DNA from 3 places in the Mesorhizobium sp. P2_E6 genome. Region 1 is predicted to be linked to each of the others. Evidence: predicted binding sites of a transcription regulator. Region 1 holds the regulator's gene; each other region holds the start of a gene.
What was found. The regulator PhoB, encoded in region 1, activates phosphate uptake and scavenging genes when phosphate is short. The targets are predictions, from matches to a motif close to TGTCATNNANCTGTCAT.
Positions count from the first base shown of each region.

Region 1 (2,202 bases):
TGAATGCGTTGCCATCGTACGGCGTCGTCTCGAAGACCCCGACCTCGACGTCCGCAGTGTCGCCCGCATCGCGCTGGCGATCCAGGGCATCACTGACACGCGTGCCCGCGCCATGCTGTGGTCGCCGATCACGCCGCACACCGATATCGCCTTCGCCGACATACTCGAGGACGAGTTCGGCATCCCCGCCACCATGGAGAACGACTGCAATATGATGGCGATAGCGTTGCGCTGGCGCGACCCCGAGCGCTACCGCGACGACTTCATCGCCATCCTGTTGTCGCACGGCATCGGCATGGGCCTGGTGCTGAAGGGCGAGCTGTTCACCGGCACTCATTCCTCGGGCGGCGAGTTCGGCCATATGATCCATCGGCCGCACGGCGCGCTGTGCCGCTGCGGGCGGCGCGGCTGCGTCGAGGCCTATGCCGGCAACTACGCCATCTGGCGCAACGCAAGGCAGATGAGTGAGGACGCGGAACCGGTCGCCGATGTCAGTGATGCCGACATGCGCGCGCTGGCGACCGCGGCCCGCGAGAGGGATGGACCCGAGCGCGAGGCCTATCGCAAGGCCGGCGAGGCACTCGGCTACGGTCTCGGCAGCCTGTTCGCGCTGATCGACCCGGCGCCCGTCGCCATGGTCGGCGTCAGCGCCGCCGCCTTCGACCTGATCGAGCCGGCATTGCGCGAGGCGATTGCCCAGACCGCCGGCGGCCAGCATTCGCAATCGATTTCCTTCGACACCGAACCGAACGAACTGCCACTGATCCGCGAAGGCTGCGCCACACGGGCACTGACCTTCGTAGACCAGGAGATTTTCGCGCCCGGCACGCAGGCGAGATCCGGCCTCGGTGGCAAGAACGTTGCGTGAATAACGCGCCGGGATGCGTTGAGATTCAGGTTAGGCCGAGTCGAGAATGGCGGGTTCCGAGAACCGGAACGGAGCGGACATTTGGATCCGTGAGTACCGGAAGCGCAGGAGACTGCCGTTCGCAGGCCGGCATCACCTGAATATCAGCAGATCCCTAATCTTCCCGGATTGCGTAGCCCGCCCCACGAATGGTGCGGATGACATCGGGCATGCGGCCATTGTTGACCGCCTTGCGCAGCCGGCCGACATGCACGTCGACCGTGCGTTCGTCGATGTAGATCGTCTCGCCCCAGACATTGTCGAGCAGCTGGCTGCGCGAGAACACGCGGCCGGGATGGCGCATCATGAATTCGAGCAGGCGGAATTCGGTCGGTCCGAGCCGGATCTCGCTCTTCTTGCGATAGACCCTGTGCGATTCACGATCGAGCACGATGTCGCCGACCTTGAGCACGCTGGACAGCACTTCCGGCTTGGCGCGGCGCAACAGCGCCTTGACCCTAGCCATGAACTCGGGCGTCGAGAACGGCTTGACCAGATAGTCGTCGGCGCCGGTCGAGAGGCCGCGCACACGATCGCTTTCCTCGCCACGCGCGGTCAGCATGATGATCGGCAGCCGCTCGGTCTCGGGACGCATTCTTAGCCGGCGACAGAGTTCGATGCCGGACACTGCTGGCACCATCCAGTCGAGCACCAGCAGGTCAGGCACGTTTTCCTGGAGGCGGATTTCGGCCTCGTCGCCGCGCGTCACCACCTCGACCTGGTATCCCTCGGACTCGAGATTGTAGCGCAGGAGCACGCCAAGCGGCTCCTCGTCCTCCACCACCATGATGCGTGGCGCGATCATCGACTGGTCACCCCTGCCGTCATGCCGCCGGCGCGGACATCGCCGTCTCGTCCTGCTTCGGACGATTGGCGGGCAGCTGCGTACCGGTCAAAACATAATACGCATTTTCCGCGATGTTGGTGACGTGATCGCCGATGCGTTCGAGGTTCTTGGCGCAGAACAAAAGATGCGTGCAGGCGGTGATGTTGCGCGGGTCTTCCATCATGTAGGTCAGGAGTTCGCGGAACACCGAGGTGTACTTGACGTCGATGCGCTCGTCGTCGGCGCGCAGCTTCGCCAGCGCCGCGGCGTCGCGCGCCGTATATTCCTCGATGACGCCCTGCACCTGGATCAGCACCAGCTGCGCCATTGCGTCGATGGAGTGCGACAGGTCGCGCGGGGTGACGCTGAGGCCGACGGTGCCGACGCGCTTGGCGATGTTCTTGGCAAGGTCGCCAATGCGCTCGAGGTCGCCGGCCATGCGGATCGAACCGACGACATGACGCAGATC
Region 1 is NZ_JBFUEQ010000006.1:124,820-127,021, reverse strand. Features, by position in the region: gene AC1D08_RS16580 (ROK family protein) at 1-868, shown strand, start outside; gene phoB (phosphate regulon transcriptional regulator PhoB) at 1,023-1,712, opposite strand; gene phoU (phosphate signaling complex protein PhoU) at 1,732-2,202, opposite strand, start outside.

Region 2 (2,202 bases), on a different contig from region 1:
GGTAGTTGCCGGTACCGAGATGGACATAGTTGCGCAGCTTGCCGTCCTCGCGCCGCACCACCAGCGACATTTTCGCATGGGTTTTCAGCTCGAGGAAGCCGAACACGACCTGCACACCGGCTCGCTCCAGGTCGCGCGCCCAGCGGATGTTGGCTTCCTCGTCGAAACGCGCCTTGAGCTCGACCAGCGCGGTCACCGACTTGCCGGCCTCGGCCGCATCGACCAGAGCGCGCACGATCGGGCTGTCGTTGGAGGTGCGGTAAAGCGTCTGTTTGATCGCCACCACTTCCGGATCGGCCATCGCCTGGCGCAGGAACTGCACCACCACATCGAAGGATTCGTAGGGGTGATGGACGACGATGTCCTTCTCGCGGATGGCGGCGAAGCAGTCGCCGCCATGCTCGCGGATGCGCTCGGGAAAGCGCGGATTGTAGGGCGTGAACTTGAGGTCGTCGCGCGGGATGGCGACGATTTCGGAAATCTGGCTGAGCGCCAGCGGACCGGTCAGAACGCTGATGCGGCTCGACGATACGCCCAGCTCGCCGGCAACGAAGTCACGCAGTTCCGCCGGCATCAATACGTCGAATTCGATGCGGATCACCGACCCGCGGCGGCGGCGCTTCAGCGCCGTCTCGAACAGGCGCACCAGATCCTCGGACTCCTCCTCGACCTCGATATCACTGTCGCGGATGATGCGGAACGTGCCGGATCCCTTGACCTCATAGCCTGGGAACAGCTTGCCGATATAGAGGCCGACTGCCTCTTCCAGCGGGATGAAGCGGACATGGTGCTTGCGGTCCGGCAAACGGATGAAGCGCTTCAGCGCCACAGGGAGGCGCAGAAGCGCGCTCATCTCTTCGCCGTTCTTGCGGTGGCGCAATTGCAGCGCCATCGAGAAACCGAGATTGGGGATGAACGGGAACGGATGCGCCGGGTCGATCGACAGCGGGGTCAGCACCGGAAACACCTGCTCCTGGAAATGGTCTTCCAGCCAGATCTTTTCGTCCTTGGTCAGTGCGTCACGGGTGATGCTCTCGATGCCTTCCTTGTTGAGCAGCACGATGAGTGCCGAAAGGCTCTTCTGCTGGTCTTCCTGCAGCCGTTCAACCTCCCGCAGCAGTTGTTCGAGCTGCTGTTCGGGGGTGCGGCCGTCAGGGCTTTTCAGCGTGATGCCCTCGCGCACCTGGCCGGCAAGACCGGCGACGCGGACCATGAAGAACTCGTCGAGGTTGGCCGCCGAGATCGACAGGAAACGGACGCGCTCCAGCAGCGGATGATTGAGGTTCAGCGACTCCTCGAGAACGCGCCGGTTGAACTGCAGCCAGGAAAACTCCCGGTTGACAAAGCGATCCGGGTTGCCGCCCTCCGGGCGAGCCACCTCGACATTCACGAATTCGCTCTGCACCGGCTTCAGTTCGTTCATTTTTCCTGCTCTTCCCTCACGCTCCGCCGCCGAGCGACGCAACCTTCCCGGATGCGCCGCAGGTGCCCTGAAGCGAGGCCTGACCCTCTCCGTAAACCGATTCCGTTTTCGGGGTCATTGCCTTAACCGGCTTAACTTATCCTCTGACAGGCTTTTGCGACAGTTTGATTTCATCGAACTTGCAAAGAGACCGGTTATGATCCAGATGCAGAAGAGACTGCGTTAAGGAGACGACGACGATGGCAGGCGGTTCCATTCCCCATTTTCAGAACGATGCGGGCCACCCGGCGATCGACATCGGCGTCAAGGAATTCATGTGCACGGGCGCCAACCCGCCTTTCGACCACCCGCATGTGTTTCTCGACATGGGCGACGACAACGAAAAGGTCTGCCCCTATTGCTCGACGCTCTACCGCTATTCGTCCAAGCTGAAGGCGACAGAAACGCTGCCGGCCGGCTGTATCTACATCGACCAGGCCGCCTGATTCCTTCGCGGCAAGCCCGATGGACGACACGCGGTCCCGGCAAATCGTCATCGCCGGGGCGGGCGTCGCCGGGCTGACCGCCGCGCTGGCGTTCGCCGAACGCGGCTACCCCGTGCAGGTGTTCGAACAGGCGCAGCGTCTGGAAGCCGCAGGCGCCGGCATCCAGCTTTCTCCCAACGCAACTCGCATTCTTCGCCAGCTTGGCGCGCTCGACCGGCTGCTGCTGGCAGCGGTGCGGCCGGAAGCGGTGGTGTTGAAGGACGCCGCGACGTTGCGCGAACTGGCACGCGTGCC
Region 2 is NZ_JBFUEQ010000012.1:130,427-132,628, reverse strand. Features, by position in the region: gene AC1D08_RS26600 (RNA degradosome polyphosphate kinase) at 1-1,423, opposite strand, end outside; gene AC1D08_RS26595 (zinc-finger domain-containing protein) at 1,663-1,908, shown strand; gene AC1D08_RS26590 (FAD-dependent monooxygenase) at 1,928-2,202, shown strand, end outside.
Region 2: a site for PhoB is predicted at 1,580-1,596, ahead of AC1D08_RS26600 (RNA degradosome polyphosphate kinase). Genes of this name have one in related genera too.

Region 3 (2,202 bases), on a different contig from region 1:
CGAAGTCGACTGATGTCGTTTGCCGTCGCCGGACGCTCGACAATCGTGCGGCCGACTGCATCCTTCATCTGGAAACGGCCGTTCTCGATCTCTTCCGTGATGCCGTCGGGATGCTCGACCTCGATCTTGTTGCCGTCTACTTCGACCTTGTCACCGGTTTTCGCGTTGACGTGATCTCCATCGTCGTCGTGACCCTTGCCGACCCCGGAATTGCCGGCTGCGCCGTGATCGTCGCCGGCACCATTGTCTCCGCCAGCGTTTCCGTTTCCGTTGCTGCTGTTGCCGCTCGCGCCACTCCCGCCGCTGCCGTTTCCGCCGCCACCTCCACCGCCACTGCCATGTCCGCCATCCTTGGCATGCGCGCTTGCGGCAACGATGCCGGGACCAGAGCTGTGGAAAGCGAGTTGATAGGGGGCGATGGCCAGCGCCAGTGCCGAGGTCGCCCTCAGCGCCAGCCAGCAACAGCGGCTCGCAATCGATCTGCGCATCCTAGTCTCCTCATCGATCAGGCAGGCGGATTTCACCGCCGGCGTTTTCGCAAGGGACCCACCATCGCCGACATGGCGGCCTCGCGTAACCGGCCCACGACCGATGCGGTGCCGCCAAGGGACCTTTGCCGGACCTGACAAGGGACCTTTGTCCCAGTGTTACATGCTGCTCGCAGAGTGCTTAGCCGACGTCTCAGAATGCTGTCGCGGCTGAAAGGCTTTTGATGTCACGAAAATGTGATCAGGTGACTATAAGGGGGTTGAAGAGGCAACACGCTCCAGCCACCCGCAAAGCCAGAGGCAAGCCAGATGACCGAACATCGCTCCCCCGACGCCAAATTCCGCACCAGCCTGCTCGAAGAAAACGCCGGACCGGCCACCAATCCCACCGACAACCGCACCATGGGCGAGATCATCGCCGCGCGGTTCTCGCGCCGTGGTTTCCTGAAAGGCTCGCTGGCCGTCTCGGCGATCGCCGCCACCGTCAGCCCGCTGGCGCTGGTCAGCGCCGACCAGGCCCGGGCCGCCGAAGGCTCCGCCTTCGCGTTCGACGAGCTGGAGGCCGGCATCGACGACAAGCACCATGTCGCGCCGGGCTACGATGCCGATGTGCTGTTGCGCTGGGGCGATCCGGTGTTTGCCGATTCGCCGGAGTTCGACCCGACCAAGCAATCGGCGCAGGCGCAGGCGAAACAGTTCGGCTACAACAACGACTATGTCGGCTACATCGCGATCGACGGTTCGGCCGAACACGGCCTGCTGGTCGTCAACCACGAATACACCAACCCGCATCTGATGTTCCCGGGCATCGTCAAGATCGTCGAGAAGGACGGCAAGAAGTCGGCCGACGTCGCGCCGCTCAGCAAGGAACAGGTCGATGTCGAGATGGCGGCGCATGGCGGTACCATCGTCGAGATCCGCAAGGACGGCGGCAAATGGCAAGTCGTGCGCGACGGCAGGCTCAACCGCCGCATTACTTCCAACACCGAAATGGCGCTGTCCGGCCCGGTTGCCGGCCATGACCGCGTCAAGACTAATGCCGACCCGTCCGGCACGAAGGTTTTGGGCACCTTCAACAATTGCGCCGGCGGCGTCACGCCGTGGGGCACCTATGTGATGGCCGAGGAGAACATCCACGGCTATTTCTCCGGCGAATTGCCCGAGGGCCACAAGGAAGCCGCCAACTACAAGCGCCTCGGCATTCCCGAAGGCGCCTATGAATGGGCGGCGCACTATGACCGCTTCGACCTGGCCAAGGAGCCGAACGAGGCCAACCGCTTCGGCTGGATCGTCGAGGTCGATGTCAACGATCCGACCTCGACGCCGAGGAAGCGCACCGCTATGGGCCGCTTCAAGCACGAGGGCGCCGAATCGATCGTCGCCAAGGATGGCCGTGTCGTCTTCTATCTCGGCGACGACGAGCGCTTCGACTATGCCTACAAGTTCGTCACCAGCGGTAAGTTCAATCCCAATGACCTCGCGGCGAACAAGGATCTGCTCGACGACGGCACGCTGCATGTCGCCAAGTTCGTCGAAGACGGCTCCGTCGAATGGCTGCCGATCGTCTTCGGCCAGGGACCGTTGACCGCCGAAAACGGCTTTGCAAGCCAGGCCGACGTGCTGATCGAGACACGACGCGCCGCCGACCTGCTCGGCGCCACCAAGATGGACCGCCCAGAGGACATCCAGCCCAATGCCGTCAACGGCAAGGTCT
Region 3 is NZ_JBFUEQ010000001.1:13,801-16,002, reverse strand. Features, by position in the region: gene AC1D08_RS00080 (hypothetical protein) at 1-488, opposite strand, end outside; gene AC1D08_RS00075 (PhoX family protein) at 798-2,202, shown strand, end outside.
Region 3: a site for PhoB is predicted at 714-730, ahead of AC1D08_RS00075 (PhoX family protein). Genes of this name have one in related genera too.